DNA from 2 places in the Syntrophobotulus glycolicus DSM 8271 genome. Region 1 is predicted to be linked to the other one. Evidence: a T-box and tRNA genes for the amino acid it is inferred to sense, from the RefSeq annotation. Region 1 holds a T-box; the other holds one or more tRNA genes.

Region 1 (11,882 bases):
TGGAGACCGGCCCTATAATAAGTACTAAAAGGTTAATGACGGAGGTAAAAATGTTTTCAAAGAGGAAGCCGATTTATACTACTTTTATTATTCTTGTATTTTGCTTTTTTATCATCTGTGGCCTTAGCAGTTTCCGGGAAGAGCAATTGGCGGTCAAAATCGCTGTGCAGCAGGTCAATAATGCCTTGGTGAAACTGGCTCCCCTTATTGAAACAAATCAGCTTAAGGACCTGATTCAGACCAGAGCAGAAGACAACTCTTATTATGGCTTATTGAGTCAGCAGCTTGGCCAATCCGCTGCGGATTACGGTCTGGCCGGCCTTTATATTGCAGCCAGAACTGCAGATAGCAAATGGTATCATATTGCAGACAGCAGACCGGTTTCCGATCCGCTGCACAGCCAGTTGGGACAAGAGGAAATCAGTGCTCCGGTAACTTGGGAAAAAGCCATTCGCGGAGTCAGGATCGAGCCGGAACTGACCCGAGGCGACAGGGGTACCGTTATTTCTTCTTACGTATCACTTCAGGATGAAAAAGGACAGATCTATGCCTTTATCGCGGGAGAATACAATGCGGCTCAGATTTCTGATTTTATTTATGTTACGCTATATGTGCAGCTGGGGATAATATTGCTGTCCCTCGTGATGATTGGCTGGGTTTGGAGGAAGGCCATGAAAAAAGAATAATCTTCTCAAAAGCTGATATAGTGAAGATTAAATTGGAATAAGAGGTCTCCCTTACGGAAATATTAGGTAATAAAGCCGCATATATTTTTCTGGAGGGATGACATGGAATATTTGACTATTGAATTAGCGACTTCCGGTTTTCAAGAGGGGTTAATGACAGCCTTGACAAATCTGCGGGACAAAGACCGGATTCCGCTGAATCTATTGGAATTATCACGCGGCCGGAATTATAAGGTGTGCTGCGAGTTTCCCCGTCTTAAAGAGGAGGGGCAGGGCAGGACCGCTGTTTTGATCTATTTATATTATTTGGCCAGGGCCCTTGCGGATAATGTCATCAGGATTTGGGAAAAAAATGATTCCAGGAAATTGTTGTGTACGGAATATGGTATTGCTCAAGGAGAGACAGAGAAAATCATAGAAAGGCTCAGCTCTTCAGGGAGCAAAAAAAGAGATGTCTTGACCAGGTCTTTTCTGGAATATTTCCAAAACAACACTTATCTGGATCTGGACGGGTTTATGTGTTTCCGGGCCCATGAATATAAAGCTCAGTACAGACAGGCCCTTTCCAAAGCCGTGAATGATTATGAGCAACAGCGGGAAGATGAGATTTTTATTCAAATTTTAGAGAGATTCATGGATGCTCAGGATCAAAAAGTGAAGACACTGGACCTTGTGATGAAAGAAAAGCTGATTCTCATCTGTGATCAAAAAGGGAAACGGATAAAGGAAGATCATTTTGATGAGAATTACGGGGATCTGGTGATCAGCATTATTCTCAAATATGCGCCTGAAAGAGTGATCATACACTCCGGTAACCTGGACCAGAAGGGAGATCCGAATTTCCTTTTGCTTTTGAAAGAGGTTTTTAAAGGTAAAGTGAGCTATTGCACGGGCTGTTCATTATGTCAAGAATAATTAATTGAAATAACAGGTTCCGTAATTGACAAGGGAAAAAAACTAAGATAAGCTAAAAAGAAGAAATGATGACGGATTAATACGAAGAAGGGGACAGTAACCCTACAAAGCAGGTTAAAGAGAGGAATGCCGGGGCTGTAAGCATTCTGCCTGTTGTCAGGTGAAGACCACCCTGGAGTGCCGGACGGAAACAGCAGGAGTATGAACGGCCGTTGCCCCCGCGTTAAGGGGGACTGGAGAAAAATGGAGTCCAAGAGAATTGGCTTTTCATTTTATTTGGGTGGAACCACGGGAATGCAGCTCTCGTCCCATAAGGGATGAGGGCTTTTTATATTTCAGAGAAAATAAAAATTTGGGAGTGATACCGGTGATTAAAGTAAGGTTAAAAGACGGTTCGGAGAAAGAATTCCAGGAGGGGATAACTCTTGGTGAACTGGCAGTTTCTATTTCCCCGGGCTTGGGCAGAATTGCCGTAGCGGCCAAGGTCAACAATGAAACGAAAGATCTTTCAAGCATATTGAGTACGGATGCTGAAGTGGAGATTCTTACGATGGACAGTGAGGAAGGATTAGAAATCATGAGGCATTCCTGTGCCCATTTACTGGCCCAGGCTGTTCAGGAGCTTTATCCCGGAACGCATTTCGGCATCGGCCCGGCAATTGCCAACGGCTTCTACTACGATTTTGATTCAGAGCATATCTTCACCCCGGAAGATCTTGAGAAGATCGAACAGAAAATGAAGAAGCTGGCCAAAGAGGGCCAGAAGTTTACAAGACAGGAATTGGCCCGGCAGGAAGCATTAAGCTTTTTTGAACAAAAAGGAGAACAATATAAAGTTGAATTAATCAGAGATCTGCCGGAGGAGGCTGTGATTTCCGTATACGCTCAGGGGGATTTTGCGGATCTTTGCGCAGGGCCCCATCTTCCTTCTACTAAACCGATTAAAGCGTTTAAACTGCAGAGTGTTGCCGGAGCCTATTGGCGAGGCAGCGAAAAGAATAAAATGCTGCAGAGGATTTATGGTCTGGCTTTTGCCAAGCAGACCGAGCTGGATGATTTTTTGTTTAAATTAGAAGAAGCGAAAAGACGTGATCACCGTAAATTGGGAATGGAACTTGACCTTTTCAGCCTTCATGATGAAGGCCCGGGGTTCCCTTTCTTTCATCCTAAGGGAATGGTTATCCGGAATTTGCTTGAAGACTTTTGGCGTAAGGAACATTTTAAAAGGGGATATGTGGAGATCAAAACACCGATCATTCTCAACAGGGCATTATGGGAACAATCAGGGCATTGGGATCATTATAAAGAGAATATGTACTTTACGAAGATTGATGGTGTTGATTTTGCAGTCAAGCCGATGAATTGTCCGGGCGGGATGATTATGTATAAAACCAAACTGCGCAGTTACCGAGACCTGCCTATCAGGTGCGGGGAGCTTGGCCTTGTGCACAGGCATGAGCTGTCAGGCGCGCTGCATGGGCTGCTGAGGGTAAGGAATTTTACGCAGGATGATGCCCATATCTTTATGCTTCCATCACAGATTAAGGATGAAATCATCAGGGTCATTAATCTTGTCGATGATTTCTATAAGGTATTTGGGTTTGAATATCATGTGGAGGTTTCGACAAGACCGGAAAACTCCATGGGTTCGGATGAGGAATGGGAAATGGCCACAAGGGCTTTGACTGAGGCTTTGGAAGCCTTAAATATGAGCTATAAGGTTAACCCCGGGGATGGCGCTTTTTACGGACCTAAAATCGATTTTCACTTAAAGGATTGTCTGGACAGAACCTGGCAATGCGGTACGATCCAGCTTGATTTCCAAATGCCGGAGAAATTTGACCTCAATTACATTGGGGAAGACGGGGAAAAACACCGTCCTGTAATGATCCACAGGGTGGTGTATGGAAGTATTGAGAGATTTATCGCCTTGCTGACCGAGCACTATGCGGGGGCTTTTCCGGTCTGGCTCGCACCGGTTCAGGTGAGAATTTTACCGATCAGCGACAAGCACAGTGAATATGCCGCTAAAGTCGCTGAAACGCTTAAAGAGATGGACATCAGAACGGAAATTGATGAACGCCGGGAAAAAATCAGCTATAAGGTTCGTGAGGCCCAAACGGAAAAGGTCCCCTTTGCACTGGTGGTGGGAGATCAGGAGGCTGAGGAAGGCAGTTTGGCCGTACGGCGTTATGGGGAACAGAATACTGTAAAAATGAGCAGGGAGGAATTCCTGGCCACGATTATTGAAGAGATTCAAACGAAGAAGATCAGATGATCTCAGGTCAATGGATTTTGGCATTGGCAAAGCAGATTCCCATAGTCATGATAAACGCAGATGAACAGAAAGTGCCAAACAATAGATCGGGAGGGGAAAGGTATGTGGGAAAGAAAACTGAGCGACTATAAGGTTGGGGAATCTTTTATGGCATTTTTCCTGATTCGGAAAGCAGAAAGTAAAACAACAGCTGCCGGGAATAAATATCTGGATATGATATTTGGTGATTCCAGCGGGGAAATCAGTGCCCGGTGGTGGGACTGTAAGGAAGAGGACGAACTTGAGTATGTCAAGAATACTCTGGTTAAGGTCAAAGGCATTGTAGCTGAATGGCAGGGCAGAAAACAAATCAAGGTTGAAAAAATGCGGGCAGCAAATGAACAGGATGGTGTGAATATTGGGGATTTTGTGCCGATCGCGCCGTGGGATCCTCAAGACATGTATAAAGAGCTTCACGAGTACACGATGAAGATAGGCCATACCGGAATAAGGGACCTTGTTCAATTTATTATTTGTGAATCAGGAGAGAGAATATTAACTTTCCCGGCAGCCATGCAAAACCATCATTCGGTGAGATCCGGTCTCCTCTACCATACTCTTACTATGCTCAGGGCGGGGGAAAAATTGCTGGAAGTTTATGATTTCTTGAACAAGGATTTGCTCCTTGCCGGTATTATCCTGCATGATATTGCCAAGTTGGATGAAATAAACGCCAATCCTTTAGGCATTGCATCCGACTATACCATGGAAGGTCAGCTTTTAGGCCATATTATCCAAGGTGTCAAGAGGATAAATCAGGCCGCCCGGAATACCAATCTTGATGCGAGGACTGCGGCACTTCTTGAGCATATGGTTTTAGCCCATCATTATGAACCGGAGTTTGGGAGCCCGAAAAGGCCTATGATCCCAGAGGCCGAAATATTGCATTATCTGGATATTATTGATGCCAGGATGTTCGATATGAAGAAAGCGCTTGAGCAAGTGGAGGAGGGAGAATTTACCGAAAAAATATGGACCTTAAATAACAGGAAGCTTTATAAGCCGCAGCATGCCCTTGTGCAGGCCGACGATCAGGAACAGGAAGAATAGATAGAACAAAAGAATGAAGAGAACAAGGAAAATAGAAAGAAAAAAGAGAGATTGACAAAATAGATTGACAGAGAGCTCTGAAGTTGTGTATACTATTAAAGCCAAGTAGAAGCCATCCGCTTCTCACCTCATGGCGGCAGCTTTATGAGGTAAGTGGGTTTTTGCTCATTATTGTAGTAAGGAAGACGGGTGGAAGTCCGTCTTTTTATTTTTGCATTTGGCAATTAAATTCGGGGGTGATTTCTTATCAGTAAGGATCTGCGGATTAATGATGAAATCCGGGCTCGGGATGTTCGATTAGTCAGTGAAGAAGGCGAACAGCTCGGGATAGTATCAATCAAAGAGGCTATGCAAATTGCCGGGGAAAAGGAATTGGATCTGGTTGAGATTGCGCCGACAGCCAAGCCACCGGTTTGTAAGCTGATGGATTATGGCAAATATAAATATGAGCAGGCGAAGAAAGATAAAGAAACGCGCAAAAAACAAAAAATTGTTGAGATCAAAGAAGTAAAATTACGGCCGAATATCGAAACGCATGATTTTGAGACAAAGGCCCGCAATGCGCAGCGTTTCTTACAGGATGGGGATAAGGTAAAAGTAACCATTATGTTCCGGGGAAGAGAAATCATGCATCCGGAACAGGGACGGGTTCTTTGTATCCGTCTGGCTGAATTTGTGGGAACGGATTCAACAATTGAACGTGAACCAAAAGTTGAGGGTCGAAACATGGTGATGATTCTGACCCCCACGAATACAAAGCATGACTAATATTGAGAAGGGGGTTTTCCAATGCCAAAAATGAAAACACATCGTGGTGCTGCCAAACGGTTCAAAAAGACCGGAACAGGCAAAATTGTGCGAGCCCACGCCTATAAAAGACATATTCTTGAGAAAAAGTCGCCAAAACGCAAGCGTAATCTGCGCAAATCAACAATTATGCATAAGACTGATGCCAAAAGAATTGAGCGCATGATCGCTTATCTGTAAGAACAGTGAATTATTACCACAAGGAGGTCTTCAACTATGGCCCGAGTAAAAAGAGGCGTAAGGGCGCATCAGCGTCATAAAAAAATATTGAAACTGGCCAGAGGATATAGAGGCAGAAAAAGCAAGCTCTTTAAGATGGCTAAACAACAGGTTGTCAAATCCATGGCCTATTCGTTTATTCACCGCAAACAGAGGAGACGCGATTTCCGCAGACTTTGGATTGCCAGAATTAATGCGGCTTCCCGTATGAATGACATTTCCTACAGCCGTTTGATGTACGGTCTTAAACAGGCCGGAGTCTTTGTGAACCGCAAGATGCTGGCTGATTTAGCAATCAATGATCCGGGGGCATTTACCAGCCTTTGTGATCTTGCCAAAGGTAAGCTGAATGAAGGGCCTGCTGTTCAGGCAAATGCCTAAGCTTTGATCCAATAGCGGAAAATTAAAATACGAAGAACAGAGTTCGATTTCTTTATGCAAGTATCGGACTCTTCTCGTATCCGGGGGGGATTCCGATGATCACTTCGGTGCGAAATGAACAGGTTAAACATATTGTATCCTTACATCAAACCAAAGGAAGAAAAACATCCCAACAATTTTTCGCTGAAGGGCGGAGATTTGTTGGTGAGGCATTAATGCGCAGCAAAAGGATAGAAAAGATATTCTATTGTCCGGCCAAAGGAAGTACATGGGAAAGAGAAAAGTTGGAAGAACTGATTTTAGAGGCGGGAAAATTGAGGATTCCGGCTGAAGAGGTTTCTGAGGACGTGATGAAAAGAATATCGGCCACAGAAGAACCGCAGGGGATTCTGGCCTTAATCAATCAGGAAGAATACTCGTGGGACGATATTCAGATTGAGCCGGATACCATACTGTTAATACTTGACGGTATTCGTGATCCGGGAAATTTGGGGACGATCCTCCGCGCTTCTCTGGCTGCCGGGGTGAAGAATGTTGTGCTGACACGAGGAACAGTGGATTATTATAATCCCAAAGTCCTGCGCAGCAGTATGGGAGCGGTTTTTTCCATGTGCATTCTCCAGGAAATAGAGAGGCCGGACATTTGGGCTTTCTGTCGCCAAAATCATTTAAACCTGGTTGTTTCTGCCTTGGAGGGCCAGTCTGTTTATCGTCAGAAAATGGATCAAAGCCTCCCTCTGGCTTTAGTTATCGGAAGTGAAGCCAATGGAGTAGCTCCGGAATTTTCGGAAATCTCCCCCAAAAAGATCATGATCCCCATGCAAAATAATGTGGAATCATTAAATGCAGCCTTAGCGGCAGGGATCCTTTTATTTGAGATCCGGCGGCAGGCCGATTTCTTGAAAAACACCAAATGAAATGATATAATGCAGGCAGTTGGATAAAGGAAGCGGCATTTGGAACCGGCCATGAAAGGTGGGTCTGACGATGACGACAGAAGAATGGTTCTGGAAAGCCTTTAAGGCCACCGGTTCTCCCGAATTGTTTCTGATCTACAATGTTCAGAGTAAAAAAAGAATAAGTCAAAGATGCGATGAACAGGAAAAAAGGAGTACCGGTCTTTAAGGGAGGTTGACCATGACTGAGAGTCGGCCAGACGGGAATCCTCCTCGCAAGAGGATGAATTTCACACTTGGGAGCATTGTTCGGCGGCCTGCCGTTAAAAGGCCTCAAGAGCGGCTTTTGCCGAATAAGGGTGGTACCGCGGGAAATTACTCTCGTCCCTGGCTGGGATGGGAGTTTTTATTTTTGTTTCGTTCAGTGAAAGGATGAAAAGTATGCGGGAAGAAATTAAAAAGATTAAAGAAGAATCATTGACATTAATACAGAGCGGTTTGACAAGGGACGAGTTGCAGGAGCTTAAAGTCAAAGTGATGGGAAAAAAAGGCTCCCTGACGGCATTGTTAAAACAACTGGGCAGTTTAAGCTCTGAAGAAAGACCGCTTGTCGGCCAAATCATCAATGAAGTCAGAGCGAGTTTGGAACAGGCTTGGGATGAAAAGATGAAAGAGCTGGAAGAGCAAGCCTTGTTAAAGAGGCTTGAGGAAGAATTTTTGGATATTACACTTCCCGGAATAATGATGCCGAGAGGGCATCAGCATCCGCTGACCAAAGTGATTGAGGAAATTGAAGATATTTTTATCGGAATGGGCTTTCAGATTGCGGAGGGGCCGGAGATTGAAACTGATTATTATAACTTTGAAGCGTTAAACCTGCCGAAGGACCATCCGGCCCGTGATATGCAGGATACTTTCTTCATTACAGAAGAGATCTTGTTAAGAACGCAGACCTCCCCTGTTCAGATCAGAACAATGGAAAAGCTTTGTCCCGGTCTTCCGGTCAAAATCATTGCTCCGGGTAAAGTTTTCCGCAATGATGATGATGCCACACATTCACCGATGTTTCATCAAGTCGAAGGGCTGCTTGTGGACAGGGGAGTCCGGATGTCCGACCTGAAGGGGATATTACTGACTTTCTCCCGCCAAATGTTTGGGGAAGACAGGCAGATTCGCTTAAGACCGAGTTTTTTCCCTTTCACGGAGCCCAGTGCTGAGGTGGATGTTTCCTGTATGCTGTGCGGAGGCAAAGGGTGCAAGCTTTGTAAAGGAACCGGTTGGATTGAAATTCTTGGGGCGGGAATGGTTCATCCTAAAGTCTTGGAAGCGGGCGGATATGATTCAGTTCAAGTTACCGGATTTGCCTTTGGGATGGGTGTAGAGAGAATTGCCATGTTAAAATACGGGATTGAAGATATGCGGCTTCTTTTCGATAATGATTTGCGTTTTCTGGCACAGTTCTAGAAAACCTGAAAACTGTTAAAGACGGGAGGAGAACCATGAAAGTAAGTCTGAACTGGCTGCGTCAATATCTTGACTTAGAGGACAGCGCTGAAACAATTGCGCAGATTCTGACCAGCGGCGGAATCGAGGTAGAACGTATTGAAAATCTCAATAAAGGTTTCTCGAAGGTGGTTATTGGGGAAATAACCGGGCTTCAAAAACACCCCAATGCTGAGAAACTGCAGATATGCAAAGTAAATGTTGGGGAAGAAGAACTGGTGATTGTCACCGGAGCGGATAATATCCGGCTGGATGACAGGATTCCCGTAGCCCTTTGCGGGGCCCGGTTGCCGGAGGGGCTTAAAATCAAGCCTGCCAAATTAAGAGGAGTGGAGTCATTCGGAATGCTTTGCTCCGAAAAGGAACTGGGGATAGATTCTTCCGCGGGTACAGAGCGGAGCAAGGGCGGGATTCTCATCCTGCCTGGAAAACCGCCGCTCGGTATGGATATAGGAGAATACCTGGGCTTAAATGATTGGGTGATCGAGCTGGAACTGTATCCTAATCGTCCGGATTGTCTGGCGATGGTCAATGTGGCCAGGGAACTGGGGACACTCGTCCGTCAAAAGCCCAAACTGCCTGTTTGGGCTGATCTGCAGGGCCCTTCCTGGGAACCGGCTGAAAGCCCTCAGATATTGATTGAGAATCCGGAGCTTTCCTGGCGCTACTCTGCCTTATTGGTAGAAGATGTTTGTATTGAACCTTCCCCGGTATGGATGCAAAACCGTTTAAGAGCGGCGGGAGTACGACCGATTAACAATATCGTGGATATTACAAACTATTGTATGCTGGAGATGGGGCAGCCTTTACACGCTTTTGACCTGGATAAACTGAACGGGCAGATCCGGGTGCGCACTGCTCGTCAAGGAGAAAAATTAGTATCCCTGGATGGAGTGGACCGGGTGCTCGAATCCGGTATGCTGGTGATTGCTGATGATAAAGGACCTGTAGCGATAGCGGGGGTAATGGGCGGTCTTGATACCGAGGTGACGGAAGGGACGACCAGAGTCCTCTTTGAGTCGGCCCACTTTTTGGGAGCCAGTGTGCGCCGCACAAGCCGCAGGCTGGGGCTAAGATCAGAATCTTCAAACCGCTTTGAGAAGGGAGTCAATCCATATGGCACAGTGCCGACACTGGGCAGAGTAGCCGAACTGTTAAAAGAATTGAAGGCCGGGAGAGTTGTGGGATTCACGGAAAAAGTCTGTCATTTGCCACAACAGCTTGAGGTTAAGCTTAACTTGGAGAAGACGTCCAGGGTGCTTGGCTTTGAGATCAAGAAGGAAGAGATGTGCGATGTATTAGCTGCGCTGGATTTTCCTTATGAAGAGGTGCAGAAAAATCAATTCGCGGTCAAAATCCCCTCATACCGGCAGGATATTAAGATTGAGGAGGATATGATTGAAGAGGTCGCCCGGATTATCGGTTATGACCAGATACCGACCACTCTCCCCGGAGGAAGCTTAACTCAGGGCCACAAAAATCCGGCGCAGCTGTTCCGGAGAAAAATTCGTCATTTGCTGGTTGGCCTGGGGATTAATGAAGTTTTGACGTATTCCTTTGTAAAAAAAGAACAGGATTTCAAATGGGGAAAACAGAGCAAGTCGGTCTCACTGCTTAATCCTTTAAGAGAAGAAACGGGAGTAATGAGAACCTCATTGCTTCCCGGTTTACTGGAAGTCGCCGCCCGCAATACCGCCAGAAGAAATCTCGATTGCCTGATTTTTGAAATTGGCCATGTCTATTTGGCTAAAGATCATCCGATCAAAGAGCTTCCGCATGAAATAGCGAAAATAGCGGGTTTGGCGGTAGGCACAACCTCAAGGCATTGGCTCAATCCTCAAATGGAATATGATTTCTACTATGTCAAGGGATTATTGGATACAATAGCCGAGCATTGTGCTATCCGGTTTAGATATCAAAGAACAGATGATGAAAAGCTGAGGTCTCTTCTGCATCCGGGCAGATCGGCGGAAATTTTCATTGGAGAGGTGAAGGCCGGGTTCTTTGGCGAGCTTCATCCGCTTTTAGAGGCGGAATGGGGAATGGAAAGACCGGTAGTATTCGAACTGGATTTTGACCTCCTGGCGGGGCATTCTTCTGAAAATATCATTGGAAGATCCTATACACGTTTTCCTGCGATTCAAAGAGATTTGGCTGTAGTCGTCCAAGACAAGGTATCTGCTGAAGAGATCAAGAGCCGGATTTTGCAGTTGGGCGGAGAACTGTTGCATAAAGTTGAAATCTTTGATGTATATAAAGGAAATCAAGTTCCCGCAGGGCATAAAAGCCTCGCTTTCTCCTTGAAATATCTGTCACCGGAACGAACGCTTACTGATGATGAAGTGAGCAGTTTGAATATTGTCATTTTAGAAGCGATTCAGAAGGAATTTGGTGCCGAATGGCGAAAATAAGCAACGAATCGGTGTGATTCAATCCGGTTTCCTAAAGCCGTAAACGGGAGAGGGAGGGAAAAGAGTGACACAAGAAGCAAACAAAGTTATTGTTCACATCTTTGGCGAACAACACGCGATCAAAGGAAAAGGTTCGGAGGATTATATCAGAAGCCTTGCTTATGATGTGGATAGACGGATGAAAGAGGTGTCCTTGAAGTATCCCCTTCTGGCCGCACACCAGGTGGCTGTTCTGGTCTCTCTCAATATGGCGGATGAAATCGCCAAGCTGAAAGAAGAACAAAAAACAGTATTGGATATGCTGGGAGAAAAGACGGAGCTCTGAAAAAGGGCAGAAGATTTGTTTCCGGCAGATTGACAATAGAAGATAAAGGGGATGAAACGAAAATAGTGTTCGTCGCATCCCTTTTTATTTTCCGGAATATCTTTAACGGGGCAATACCCAGGAGGCACCAACTTCCTGAATAGCCAATTTTTCCATTTGTCCGGCGGCGGCCTGGCGGAAACGCAATATAGGCTCATCCATCGGCTCTTTAGATAATTTAAATGTTCCCCAATGCATGGGAATGATCCATTTCGCTGATATTTCCTCAATCATTTTCCAGGCCTGTTCAGGCGTAGCATGGCTATGTTCAAACGATTTGGGAGAATAAGCGGCAATACCCATAATCGCCAGGTCGATGGATATTCCCTTGAG
Region 2 (11,882 bases), 220 kb from region 1:
TCGGCCTACACCGGCACCTCTGATGATGAACCTAATGCGGCAATATTCAGTAAAGGTAATTTGACGATTAACGGGGCAGGCTCTCTGACAGTCAAAGGCAACCATAAAAACGGTATTGCCACAAAGGATGACCTGGTGATCACAGGGGGGGATATTACGGTTGATGCCGTTAACGACGGTCTGCGCGGCCGGGATTCGATTGCAATCAGCAGCGGGATCTTTAATATTACAGCCGGAGGGGATGCTCTTCAATCGAACAATGATGAGGATACCAGTAAGGGCTGGGTATCGATTGACGGCGGGTCATTTACGATAGCAGCCGGCAATGACGGCCTGCAGGCTGAAACGATACTTCAAGTGACAAACGGAAATATTGCGATGAAGACCGGCGGAGGCAGCGCAAATACCGTCACAAAAAATAAGGAACAGGCTCAGCCTGGCGGGAGCCGGCAAGACCCTGCTCAGGCTTCTGTAAGTACGACAGAGGAGGATTCTGCGTCGGCTAAGGGCCTTAAGGCAAAAACAGGCATCTTAATAACCGGGGGAGTATTCTCAATTGACTCTTCGGATGATTCGATCCACGCTAACGGCGCCGTCAAAATTCAAGACGGAGAGTTTGCGATTTCTTCCGGAGACGACGGAATTCATGCGGATTCCGCTCTGATGGTCAACGGCGGCACAATCAAGATCAGCAAAAGTTACGAAGGTCTGGAGAGCGCCAATATCACGGTAACCAACGGAACGATACACGTGAAGGCAAGTGACGACGGGCTCAATGCCGCCGGAGGTAACGATGGCTCATCTCAGAATGGCCGGCCGGGTCAAAACACGATTAGTACAGACAGTTCCTATTTTATTAAAATAGCCGGCGGTTATATCTCGATTGACTCCGGCGGAGACGGAATTGACTCTAATGGCGCTGTGTATATCAGTGGAGGAACCATACTTGTTAACGGCCCGACGAATGACGGGAATGGTCCTTTGGATTATGACGGCACGTGTGAGGTCTCAGGCGGAATACTGGCGATGGCCGGCAGCTCCGGTATGGCCCAGGCGCCGGGCAGCACCTCTGCCCAGAACTCTTTGCTGGTCAAATTCACCGCTAAGCAGGAAGCCGGGACTATGGTCACTCTGACGGACGACAGCGGAAATCCGATCATGGCGTTCGCTCCATCTAAAGCCTACCAGTCGATCGTGATCAGTTCTCCTGATATGATGCAGGGCAAAACGTATACCCTGTCCACAGGGGGGACCTCCAGTACACAGCTTGTTGATGGAATGTTAACCGGCGGCACCGTTTCCGGCAGCACCAAACTAACCGATATCACGATTTCCGGCAACGTAACCAGCATCGATGAAAACGGCTCTCCGGTTAGCAGCGGCATGGGCGGTCCGGGGCAGGGAGGCCAGCCCAGATAATATAGATTTGAAGGAAAGAGGCTGCAGCAAATTTTCGTTTTGCTGCAGCCTCTTTGTGTTTTCCTGTGGAGCCGATGGTCGGAATCGAACCGACGACCTGCTCATTACGAGTGAGCTGCTCTACCCCTGAGCCACATCGGCATAGTCTGATTTGGCAAGACCAAATCCGTCTTTTGACAAAAATAAATATACCACAAGACAAATGGTTTGTTAAGACCTAATAATCCGGATTTACAGCAATGAAGCAAAGATAGGGCAATAAAGGAGCGAATATCAATGAAAATCCGGTCATATAGAGAGGATAAAAAATTATCAAACAATTCACTCTAGTCAGAAAATATTGTATAATATCAATAAGCGGCTGAAAGGAGTTGATCCTGATGACGATGACAATATCCGGATTGGAAGAGCTTCTACAGCATGAAAAGATGGAAGAGATCCTGGGGATTGAAAATGATGGCTGCAAAGCTGAGATCAGGCGGCTTTCTGATTCAGAGGAGATCATTGATTATCATGGCAGGACCAGGCGAATCAAAATGCGCTACAAGTTAAACCCGGACCAAAGAAACGATCGGTTTTCTTTTCTTCAGGGCCCGGTCTTTGAAATTATGCATTTCTGTGTGAGTCCGCAAAATTTTGGTTACGGGACAAAGTTTATGTCCCATCTGATAAAGCATTTTCAGGAAGTGGGAATCAAAAGCATTGTCTTGCAGGCTACAAATTCTCGGGCGGCCAGGTTTTGGGGCAGATTGGGATTTTTGCCTCACCCGTTGGCCAGTGATGAAAAATTACTGATGTACCGGGTCAGCGATTCTGATCAATTATTAATGACTAATTCCAGACCAGGCTTTTCTATTGACGCTCACGAGAGAAATCATGTTATGCATTAAAAATAAGGTTCAGCTGAAAAATAGAAACTCCCGCGTCCGGGAGTTTCTTTGGAGTAAATGCACACTGTCTAAAATGTATGTATTTACCATGATACTTTACCATGTCTGAAATATTCGGTCAACTCAAAAAAAGACGGAAAAGGTCTAGTTATTTGCAAAGTTGTCGTGCAGACTGTGTATTTGTCGAGTTTTTGTGGAATGTTCATAAAATTTTGGCTTAATCGTTTTTTTCAGAAAGCTTTGAGAGGATGTAAAAAAATTGGACTGTTCAAAAATAAAATGTATAATATAGGATGGGGAAAATATTTAGGCGTATTTCCTATTAACTGGAACGGCAGGACGTTTTTTCGACAAACCAGGTTGTGCTTAAATACTGTCCGTGTTATGAAAATGCGGAAGGTGATCATACCCATATCCAAAATGAGACCCATACCTTGATGACGTTTACCGGAGCGGTGAAGGTTTTATTTGGAGTTATTCCAGGATGTCCCCGTAAAGCAGTGGACATCAACAGGCCGTTTCTGGGAAGAATGTTATTCAGGTGATTTTTTCGTCCAGCGGTCACTGTCTCTTAAACGGTATTTTTCCATCATTCTGGCAAAAGCATCTTCCAGATCAATATTCATGGAGTTTGCCATGCAGATGATAATAAAGAGGATATCAGCCATTTCAAGGGCCAAATCTCCTTCCGGCTCGCTGGGTTTTTTCGGTTTTTGTCCATATTGATGATTGATCTCTCTGGCCAGTTCTCCGAGCTCTTCAGTCAAACGCAGCATCATGGAGGACGGAGACCAGTATCCTTCTTCAAATTGAGATATCCAATCATCAACTTGTTTTTGCCATTCTTTGATTTCCATTTGTCTGCTCCTCAGAGGTGTATCCTGATTGCAAATAATTTTAAGACAATCATAGCAGGAAGGCAAGGGGATTTTTCACTGGATGTAGAATCATATTTTATGTTTTGTGACGTACTATTGTAAATGAGGTGAGACCGTGACGGAATTTTTGAGCCAATTCAGTAATTTAGTCTGGCGTGATATCATTGACATCGCGCTTGTTGCGGTCATCTTATATCAAATCCTGATGTGGATTAAAGGGACGCGGGCTGTTCAGCTGGTCAAAGGATTGCTGGTCCTGCTTGCAGTTTCTTCTTTCTCCGAATATTTTAATTTTCAGACCATGACCTGGATGCTGGATAAAGTATGGACGATGTTGCTTGTTGCTCTGCCGGTGGTTTTTCAGCCGGAATTAAGACGCGCTTTGGAGCAGATCGGAAACGGCAGGTTTTTATCTATGCATCCGTCATCTGCCGGAACTGAAGAATTGAAAAAAATGGTTGAAGAATTGATCAAATGTATTCAGGTGCTTTCTCAAAATCAAATTGGTGCTCTTATTGTGCTTGAGAAAAAAACAGGAATTCAGGAGTTCGTTGAAACCGGAGTAAAGATAGACGGCGTTGTTTCTTCTGAATTTTTAATCAATATTTTTATCCCCAAATCCCCTTTGCATGACGGAGCAGTGATTTTGAGAAGCGACAGGGTTGCGGCAGCCGGATGTTTTTTGCCGCTGAGCCAGGACAACAGGCTGCAGAAAGATTTGGGGACCAGACACCGCGCCGGGTTAGGGATTTCTGAAGTGTCGGATGCTGTGGTCATCATCGTATCCGAAGAAACGGGGATTATTTCAACAGCCCAAAATGGAATGTTAAAGAGGTTCCATGATGAAAAAAGTTTGCGTGATTTGCTGAAAAATGAAATACTGGTGGAAAAAGCGGCAATATCATTTCCTGCGTTCCGAAGATTCGGAGGTGGCGGAGAATGAAGGATATTTTGCGGCGCAATCTTGGCTATAAGATGATATCGGTTTTGTGCGCCATATTATTCTGGGCATGGATCACCAACCTGAACAGCGGGTCCAGTTTTTTTGGCCAGCAAACCTACAATATGACTCCTAAAATGATTAATCAGCCTTCCGGTTTGGTTGTGATATCAAATATCCAGACGGTAACAGTTCGCCTGGCCCAAAACAATCCCGGAGTAAGCAGTAATGACCTGAGTGCTTATGTGGACCTTCAGGGCGCGGTTGCCGGAGAAAATACATTTGAGGTTAAAGTGAACGCTCCCGTAGGAGTTGTAATTGAGGATGTCAGTCCGCGCAATGTGGTATTGAATCTAGATGTGGTTAAAGATAAAACCTTATCCGTTGTAGTTCAGGTTACAGGGAAACCGGCGGCGGGGATGGCCAGCGGCCAGCCTATTGTTTCCCCTTCCGTGGTCAATGTCCGCGGAGCGGCCTCCGTTTTGGAAAAAATGAATAATGTGGTCGTGGAAGCAAGCGTTGAGGGAGCACGGGAAAGCTTGCGGATGTCCCGTCCGGTTACCTTTAAGGATTTGGAAAGCAAGGGGGTTTTTGCGGCCAATCTTGACCAGAATAGTTTAAAAATCCAACCGGAGACTGTGGATATTATTGTCCCGATTTATTCCCAGGGCACGGTAACCAAATCTGTTCCGCTGAAAGTGACAACTTCCGGAACCCCGGCCAGTGGCTATGCTGTTCGCTTGGTCTCTCCTATTCCGGCAAGTGTGGAACTCCAGGGCACTGATGAGCTGCTGAAAAGCATTCAGGAGATCAATCTTGGCACAGTAGATGTCAATGGGCTTAGCCAGAATAAAGTGATCGATTATTCCCTGGATAAGATACCTGTTCCGGAAGGCGTAAAAATTGCCGAGGGGACGAAGATCAGTGTTATGGTTTATGTTGGCGCGGATGCCCAGCAAAAGGATATCACGGCTCTGCCTGTGGAGGTCCATAATTTAGGACAGGGCTTGACAGCGGAAACGATAGAGGCTGTGGATATCACGGTGAGCGGTTATCAGGAAGTACTGAACAAGCTTAATTCAGCGGACATTTCCCTGTGGGTTGATGCTTCCGGATTGAAAGAAGGGACTTACGAGGACTTGGATATCTATTGGAAGCTGCCTGAAGGGGTAAATATGGTGAAAACACCTAAGGTTAAGCTTGTTCTGCATAATAATGTTCAAACCGGGCCCACTACCCAAAGCAGTGGTCAGAATTCCGGAGGGTTTTCCCTGCCGGCTCCGATCATCAATATTTTTGATGGGAAGTAAACAGGTATTAATATTTATAGGATGGATTAACAGTGGATATCATTTGGCCGGACCTGAAAATCTCGATTGATGAAGATGAGGCTCAATTGCCTGATTTTATAGGACATAAATTGGGCATCGCTGATGATCGAATATCAAATTTCCGTGTGCTTCGACGAGCTGTTGACGCCAGGAAGAAACCCAGTATTTATTTTGTATATACCGTTGGCTTTACACTGGAAGGCAGCAAGCAGGAATTGCGGCGGATATTATCACGCAATTCTCATTTGCGTAAAAATGTGTCAGAACCCGAAAAGAAAACAGAACATAAGCCGGAGAAAAAGCTCCTTCATCGTCCCGTTGTGATTGGGGCTGGGCCAGCCGGCTATTTTGCGGCTTTGGCCCTTGCTGAAGCCGGGTATAAGCCGTTGGTTCTGGAACGGGGAGAAGCTGTCGAAAACCGCGGAAAAAGTGTTCAGAGGTTCTGGCAGGAAGGCAGGCTGAATCTCGAATCCAATGTTCAGTTTGGCGAAGGCGGAGCGGGGACGTTTTCTGACGGAAAGCTGACCACCAGAATACATGACGATCGGACCAGATATGTTTTAGATACCTTTGTTCAATTTGGAGCTTCACCGGAAATCCTGTTTCAGGCCAAGCCCCATATCGGCACAGATGTGCTGACAAGTATTGTTAAAAATATGCGGAAAAGAATTCAGGAATTGCAGGGAGAAGTGCGATTTGAAACTAAGGTTACCGGATTAAGCTTTCGTGATGGCCGGCTTTATGCCGTAATGGCCGGAGGAGAAGCCATACCGGCGGAAGCAGTAATCTTGGCTGTCGGCAATAGTGCCCGGGATGTGTACGGATTTCTTTTCAAAGCCGGAGTGATGATTGAACGGAAACCTTTTGCGATTGGCCTTAGAATTGAGCATGACCAAAGTTTTATCAACTGGTCTCAATATGGGATGGAAAGCCACCCTCGTCTTGGAGCGGCAGAATACCAGCTGACCTATAAAGATTCATCAACAGGCAGAGGCGCTTATTCATTTTGTATGTGTCCGGGGGGCAGAGTGATTGCCTCGTCCTCTGAAGAGTTTGGCGTAGTCACGAATGGGATGAGCGAATGGGCCAGAGACAGCGGAGTAGCAAACAGTGCAATTGTTGTTACGGTCCGGCCTGAAGACTTTTCTTCTGAACACCCCTTGGCAGGCGTAGAATTTCAAAGATCCTGGGAACACCGTGCCTTTCTCCTGGGAGGGGAGAGCTACCGGGCCCCGGCCCAAAACACCATGGATTTTATCAATAATAAGCTGACCGGTGAGCTGTCGGGGAAATATACGTATGCTCCCGGAGTGGTTCCGGCCAATCTTCGCCAAACCTTACCGCCGGAAATCGGAGAAGTGCTGGCAAGATCTTTTTTAGACTTCGACCGGAAGATCAAGGGTTTCCTAAAAGATTCGGTACTGACCGGAGTTGAAACCAGAACCAGTGCTCCTGTCAGAATATTGAGAGACGAAACGGGCCAGTCCCCAAGTGCGAAAGGCCTTTTTCCGGCAGGAGAAGGCGCGGGATATGCGGGCGGCATTATGAGTTCGGCTGTAGATGGTTTGCGTATGGCCGAAAAGCTGATTTCAATGTATACTGTATCATATAGAGAATGAGGACAGGGAAGGGGTAAGAAAACAAATTGGGAAGACTGTTTGGAACGGACGGAGTAAGAGGGATAGCGAATAAAGAACTGACAACTGAGCTTGCTTTTCAGTTAGGAAGGGCAGGCGCGTATATATTAGGTAAAAATAAGAAAAAAGTCAGAATTGTAATCGGGAAAGATACCAGGATATCCGGAGACATGCTGGAGGCCGCTTTAACTGCGGGGATCTGTTCCTTAGGGGCGGATGTTCTTAAAGTCGGGGTGCTGCCCACGCCGGGCATTGCTTATCTCACCAGGACCCTGCGCGCCGATGCGGGGATTGTAATTTCGGCATCACATAATCCCGCTCAGGATAACGGCATAAAGTTCTTTTCCCGTACAGGCTATAAACTGCCTGATCATTTGGAAGATGAAATAGAAGCTGCCTTGAATGGCATAGAGGATATTGATTTGCCTGCGGGTGGTGATGTGGGCAGGGTGATTGAAGTAGAATATCCCAGGGGACGTTATGGCGAATATCTGAAGACTACGGCAGTAAGTCTGGAAGGATTAAAGGTGGTCATTGACTGTGCCAATGGGGCTGCTTCGGAAGTCGCGCCCCGGGTCATGACTGAGTTGGGGGCCGAACTGGTGCCGATCTATCATTACCCAAATGGTGTGAATATCAATGTGAATTGTGGCTCAACTCATCCCGAAGCTCTGATTCAGGCAGTTCTGGAAAACAAAGCGGATATCGGCTTGGCTTTCGACGGAGACGCCGACAGGGTGATCGCTGTTGATGAGAAGGGAAACATCGTTGATGGCGACTGTATCATGGTCATTTGCGCGTTATACCTCAAAGCCAAAGGCCAGCTGAAAGAAGATTCCGTAACAGTAACGGTGATGAGCAATATGGGGTTGCATAAGGTATTGCGAGAAGCCGGTATTAAGGTATATGAAACAAAGGTCGGGGACCGGTATGTGATGGAGAAGCTTTTGGAAACAGGCACAGTTTTAGGCGGGGAGCAGTCGGGACATATCATTTTCCGCAATCTCAATACAACCGGGGATGGGATTCTTTCCGCACTCCAATTGTTAAGAGTCATGAATGAACAGCAAAAGAGTCTTTCCGTACTCGCCACACAAATGAAAAGGTATCCCCAAGTGCTTGTCAATACAAAAGTCCATAACAAAGAAAAAGTACTGAACCATGCCGGTTTGGCTGGGAAGATTTCAGAGATAGAGTCCATTCTGGGGGATGACGGAAGGATTCTGGTCCGGCCTTCCGGTACCGAGCCTTTGATTAGAGTGATGATGGAAGGTTCCGATTCGGAAAAATTGGAAAAACTGGCCGGGGAGGTCATTGACGTGATCTCAAAGATTGATTGTAAGGAGAAGCAATCCTGAGATTGGAACAGATTGACAAATCATGCATAGACTATTTACATCTTAATGTCCGGTATGGCATAAAATGCCGAATGATCACAATTTCCCGGCATACAATGTATTGTACCGGACAGTGAGAGTGAATTATAATAGTAAAGAATATCATCAAGCAAAAATGAAAAGTAAAGGAGATGATGCTTAAAGGAAGAAGATAGGCAGCGGCTAGCAAAAAAAAATGCGGTGTAAAAAGATTTGGAAATAAAACAAGAAAAATATAGCGCCAGAACCTTATCAGGTTGACGAGGAAGAGGTTAATCGAAAATTTCGGCGGATGCCTCTCGGTGGCTTGTCATCGACAGATCGGTTCCAAAACCGAAAAGTAATTTTTGGGACAAAAGCCGGTCAGCAAGAGAACGGGACAGTTATGCCTGTTTCCGCTTATTATCGGTATACATATTTATGGATTACCGATATTTGCTTAATGATTTTATTTCTTTGTCTTTGAAACCGCCATATACGAAGGCGGTTATTTTATTTTTTGATGAAGAATGAGATGTAAAGAGGAGAGAGACTAATATGTGCGGTATCGTAGGTTATATCGGGAAACGCCAGGCTGTGCCTGTGCTGATAGACGGTCTGAAAAAGCTTGAATACAGGGGATATGATTCAGCCGGGATCGCGGTTCTTGAGCCTGAAGGGATCAGATTAGCCAAAAGCGTGGGAAAGCTGGCTGCATTAGAGGAAAGGATCGCCAACAAGACTTTTGATTCTTGTATTGGGATTGGGCATACGCGCTGGGCGACACATGGTAAGCCTTCAGATCAAAATGCCCATCCTCATCTGGATTGTAAGGGCAATTTTGCTGTCGTGCATAATGGTATCATTGAAAACTACCTCGAGCTTCGGGAATGGCTTATCGACAGAGGGCACAGTTTTGTCTCGGAAACAGATACCGAGGTATTGTCCCATCTTGTAGAGGAATATGATGGAGGAGATCTAGAAGAGGCTGTCCGCAAAACAATTGCCCGGATAGAAGGGTCTTTTGCCATGGTTGTGATGAGCCGGAACAATCCGGGGTGTCTCGTCGCGGCGCGTAAAGCCAGTCCGATGGTTGTCGGCATTGGTGAAGAAGAATACTTTATTGCCAGTGATATCCCCGCTATCTTAAATCACACTCGCGATACCTATATTATGGAGGACGGCGAAATTGTGATCATCTCAGACAGCGGCATAAGGTTTACTGACTTTAAAGGCGGGCACAGGGAAAAAATAGTCTTTCAAGTAAGCTGGGACCCTATCTCTGCTGAAAAAGGCGGATATGAGCATTTTATGCTGAAAGAGATTTTCGAACAGCCCAAAGCGTTGAAGGATACTCTTTCCGGAAGGCTGCAGGATGGTGAGGTAATCCTGCAGGAAGTAGATCTTACGCCTGAGGACATTCATAATTTTAACAAAGTAGCTATTGTTGCTTGCGGAACCGCTTACCATGCCGGGTTAATTGGGCGCAAGCTCATTGAAAAATGGGTGAGAATACCGGTCGAAGTGGATATCGCCTCAGAATTCAGGTACAGGGCCCCACTCATCGATGACCGGACCCTGGTCATTGTAATCAGTCAATCGGGAGAAACGGCTGATACATTGGCTGCACTCAAGGAATCCAAGCGGCTGGGGGCAAGAGTAATCGCCATAACCAATGTTGTCGGCAGTTCAGTGGCCAGAGAAGCGGACGATGTGATCTATACCTGGGCTGGTCCGGAAATAGCCGTGGCTTCAACCAAAGCATATACTACCCAGATCGAGGGAATCGTCCTGCTGGCGTTATACCTGACACAGTCCAAAGGGACCATGCCTGAGGAATGGATAGGAGAGATCATCGGCGAACTGAGAAAAATCCCTGAAAAAGCGGAAGAAATATTAAAAAATGCTCAGGCGATTGAACAGATGGTCAGTTTGTTTGATGATGTGACAAGTGCGTTTTTCCTGGGAAGGGGCCTTGACTGGTCAGTTGCGCTGGAAGGGGCGCTGAAGCTCAAGGAAATATCCTATATTCATGCCGAGGCTTATGCGGCAGGGGAACTGAAACATGGTACTCTTGCCCTGATTACTGAGCAAACACCGGTTATTGCCCTGGCAACCCAACGCGACCTTTATGAGAAGACTTTGTCCAATATCATTGAAGTAAAGGCCCGTGACGCCAAGGTAATCGGGTTTACCTTTGCAGGCAACAGCTCATTTGAAAAAACCGTGGATCAGGTCTTTTTCCTGCCTGATACAGTGAATGAACTCGCCCCACTATTGATGGTTATCCCTCTGCAGCTTTTATCCTATTATGTGTCGGTAGCAAGGGACAATGATGTGGATAAGCCAAGGAATCTGGCCAAGAGTGTGACGGTGGAGTAAAATACCCGATGATGATAACAGAAAGGTAAACCAGATCGGAAAAGAGGCATTAGGCGTGCCTCTTTTTGGTTATTCATGCTCTTATAAATGATATAAAATAACCCCTCTATAACAATAAACTGACAACTTAAATGGATGTAAGAGTTGTTTGATAAGTAAAAAAATGCTATAATATTTAAATAAAGAATTAAAGTCCAGTAATAGGAAAATAATAAATTGTGCCAATCTGAAACAAGGAGGAGTAAATGGCGGAAAACGATAAGATTGTTGTGAAAAACTTGATTAAAATATTTCAGAACTATCCCCAGAAGGTTTTGAATCTCATTGAAAAAGGAAAGAGTAAAGAACAGATTCTTGAAGAAACCGGACAGACAGTAGGAATCAACAATGTCAGCTTTACCGTTAAACATGGTGAGATCTTTGTAGTCATGGGTCTTTCGGGGAGTGGCAAATCGACCATCTTACGATGTATCAACAGGTTGATTAAGCCTAGCTTTGGAGAAATATTTATTGATGACATAGATATTACAAAGCTTAAACACAAGGAACTTCGAAGATTTCGGCAGGAAAAGATCGCAATGGTCTTTCAACAGTTTGCCTTACTGCCGCACCGGACAGTTTTGCAAAATACGGTTTATGGTCTGGAGATCAAAGGGATTGCGAAAAAGGACCGTGAAGCGAAAGCCCTTGCGGTTCTGAATATGGTTGGATTAAAAGGCTGGGAAAATAAATACCCTTCGCAATTGAGCGGGGGGATGAAACAGCGTGTCGGCTTAGCCAGAGCCCTGACAAATAATACGGATATTTTATTGATGGATGAGGCTTTTAGTGCTCTGGATCCTTTGATCCGAGAAGAAATGCAGGATGAGCTGTTAAGCCTTCAGCAGAAAATGAATAAAACGATTGTCTTTATTACGCATGACTTGAATGAGGCGCTTAAATTAGGAGACAGGATAGCCTTTTTAAAAGACGGGGAATTGATCCAGGTAGGCACGCCTGAGGAAATCATTACAAATCCCGGTGATGATTATGTTGAAAAATTTGTGAGGG

The links. A T-box is a leader RNA that pairs with one kind of tRNA and senses whether it is charged. The one in region 1 lies ahead of thrS (threonine--tRNA ligase), so its partner is inferred to be a tRNA-Thr.
Region 2: it encodes a tRNA-Thr, which carries the amino acid that the T-box ahead of thrS (threonine--tRNA ligase) is inferred to sense. The anticodon was not compared.

What each region holds. Positions count from the first base shown of each region.
Region 1 is NC_015172.1:260,722-272,603, forward strand. It holds gene SGLY_RS01290 (hypothetical protein) at 51-686, shown strand; gene ytxC (sporulation protein YtxC) at 789-1,601, shown strand; T-box leader at 1,677-1,915, shown strand; gene thrS (threonine--tRNA ligase) at 1,969-3,879, shown strand; gene SGLY_RS01305 (3'-5' exoribonuclease YhaM family protein) at 3,982-4,968, shown strand; gene infC (translation initiation factor IF-3) at 5,215-5,736, shown strand; gene rpmI (50S ribosomal protein L35) at 5,758-5,955, shown strand; gene rplT (50S ribosomal protein L20) at 5,992-6,375, shown strand; gene SGLY_RS01325 (TrmH family RNA methyltransferase) at 6,471-7,292, shown strand; gene SGLY_RS18005 (hypothetical protein) at 7,363-7,500, shown strand; gene pheS (phenylalanine--tRNA ligase subunit alpha) at 7,713-8,735, shown strand; gene pheT (phenylalanine--tRNA ligase subunit beta) at 8,771-11,185, shown strand; gene SGLY_RS01345 (cell division protein ZapA) at 11,250-11,510, shown strand; gene SGLY_RS01350 (MBL fold metallo-hydrolase) at 11,613-11,882, opposite strand, start outside.
Region 2 is NC_015172.1:478,867-490,748, forward strand. It holds gene SGLY_RS02490 (carbohydrate-binding domain-containing protein) at 1-1,419, shown strand, start outside; tRNA gene SGLY_RS02495 (tRNA-Thr) at 1,486-1,560, opposite strand; gene SGLY_RS02500 (GNAT family N-acetyltransferase) at 1,800-2,309, shown strand; gene SGLY_RS02510 (nucleotide pyrophosphohydrolase) at 2,843-3,166, opposite strand; gene cdaA (diadenylate cyclase CdaA) at 3,303-4,130, shown strand; gene SGLY_RS02520 (CdaR family protein) at 4,127-5,437, shown strand; gene SGLY_RS02525 (NAD(P)/FAD-dependent oxidoreductase) at 5,470-7,077, shown strand; gene glmM (phosphoglucosamine mutase) at 7,104-8,453, shown strand; gene glmS (glutamine--fructose-6-phosphate transaminase (isomerizing)) at 9,009-10,832, shown strand; gene SGLY_RS02540 (quaternary amine ABC transporter ATP-binding protein) at 11,078-11,882, shown strand, end outside.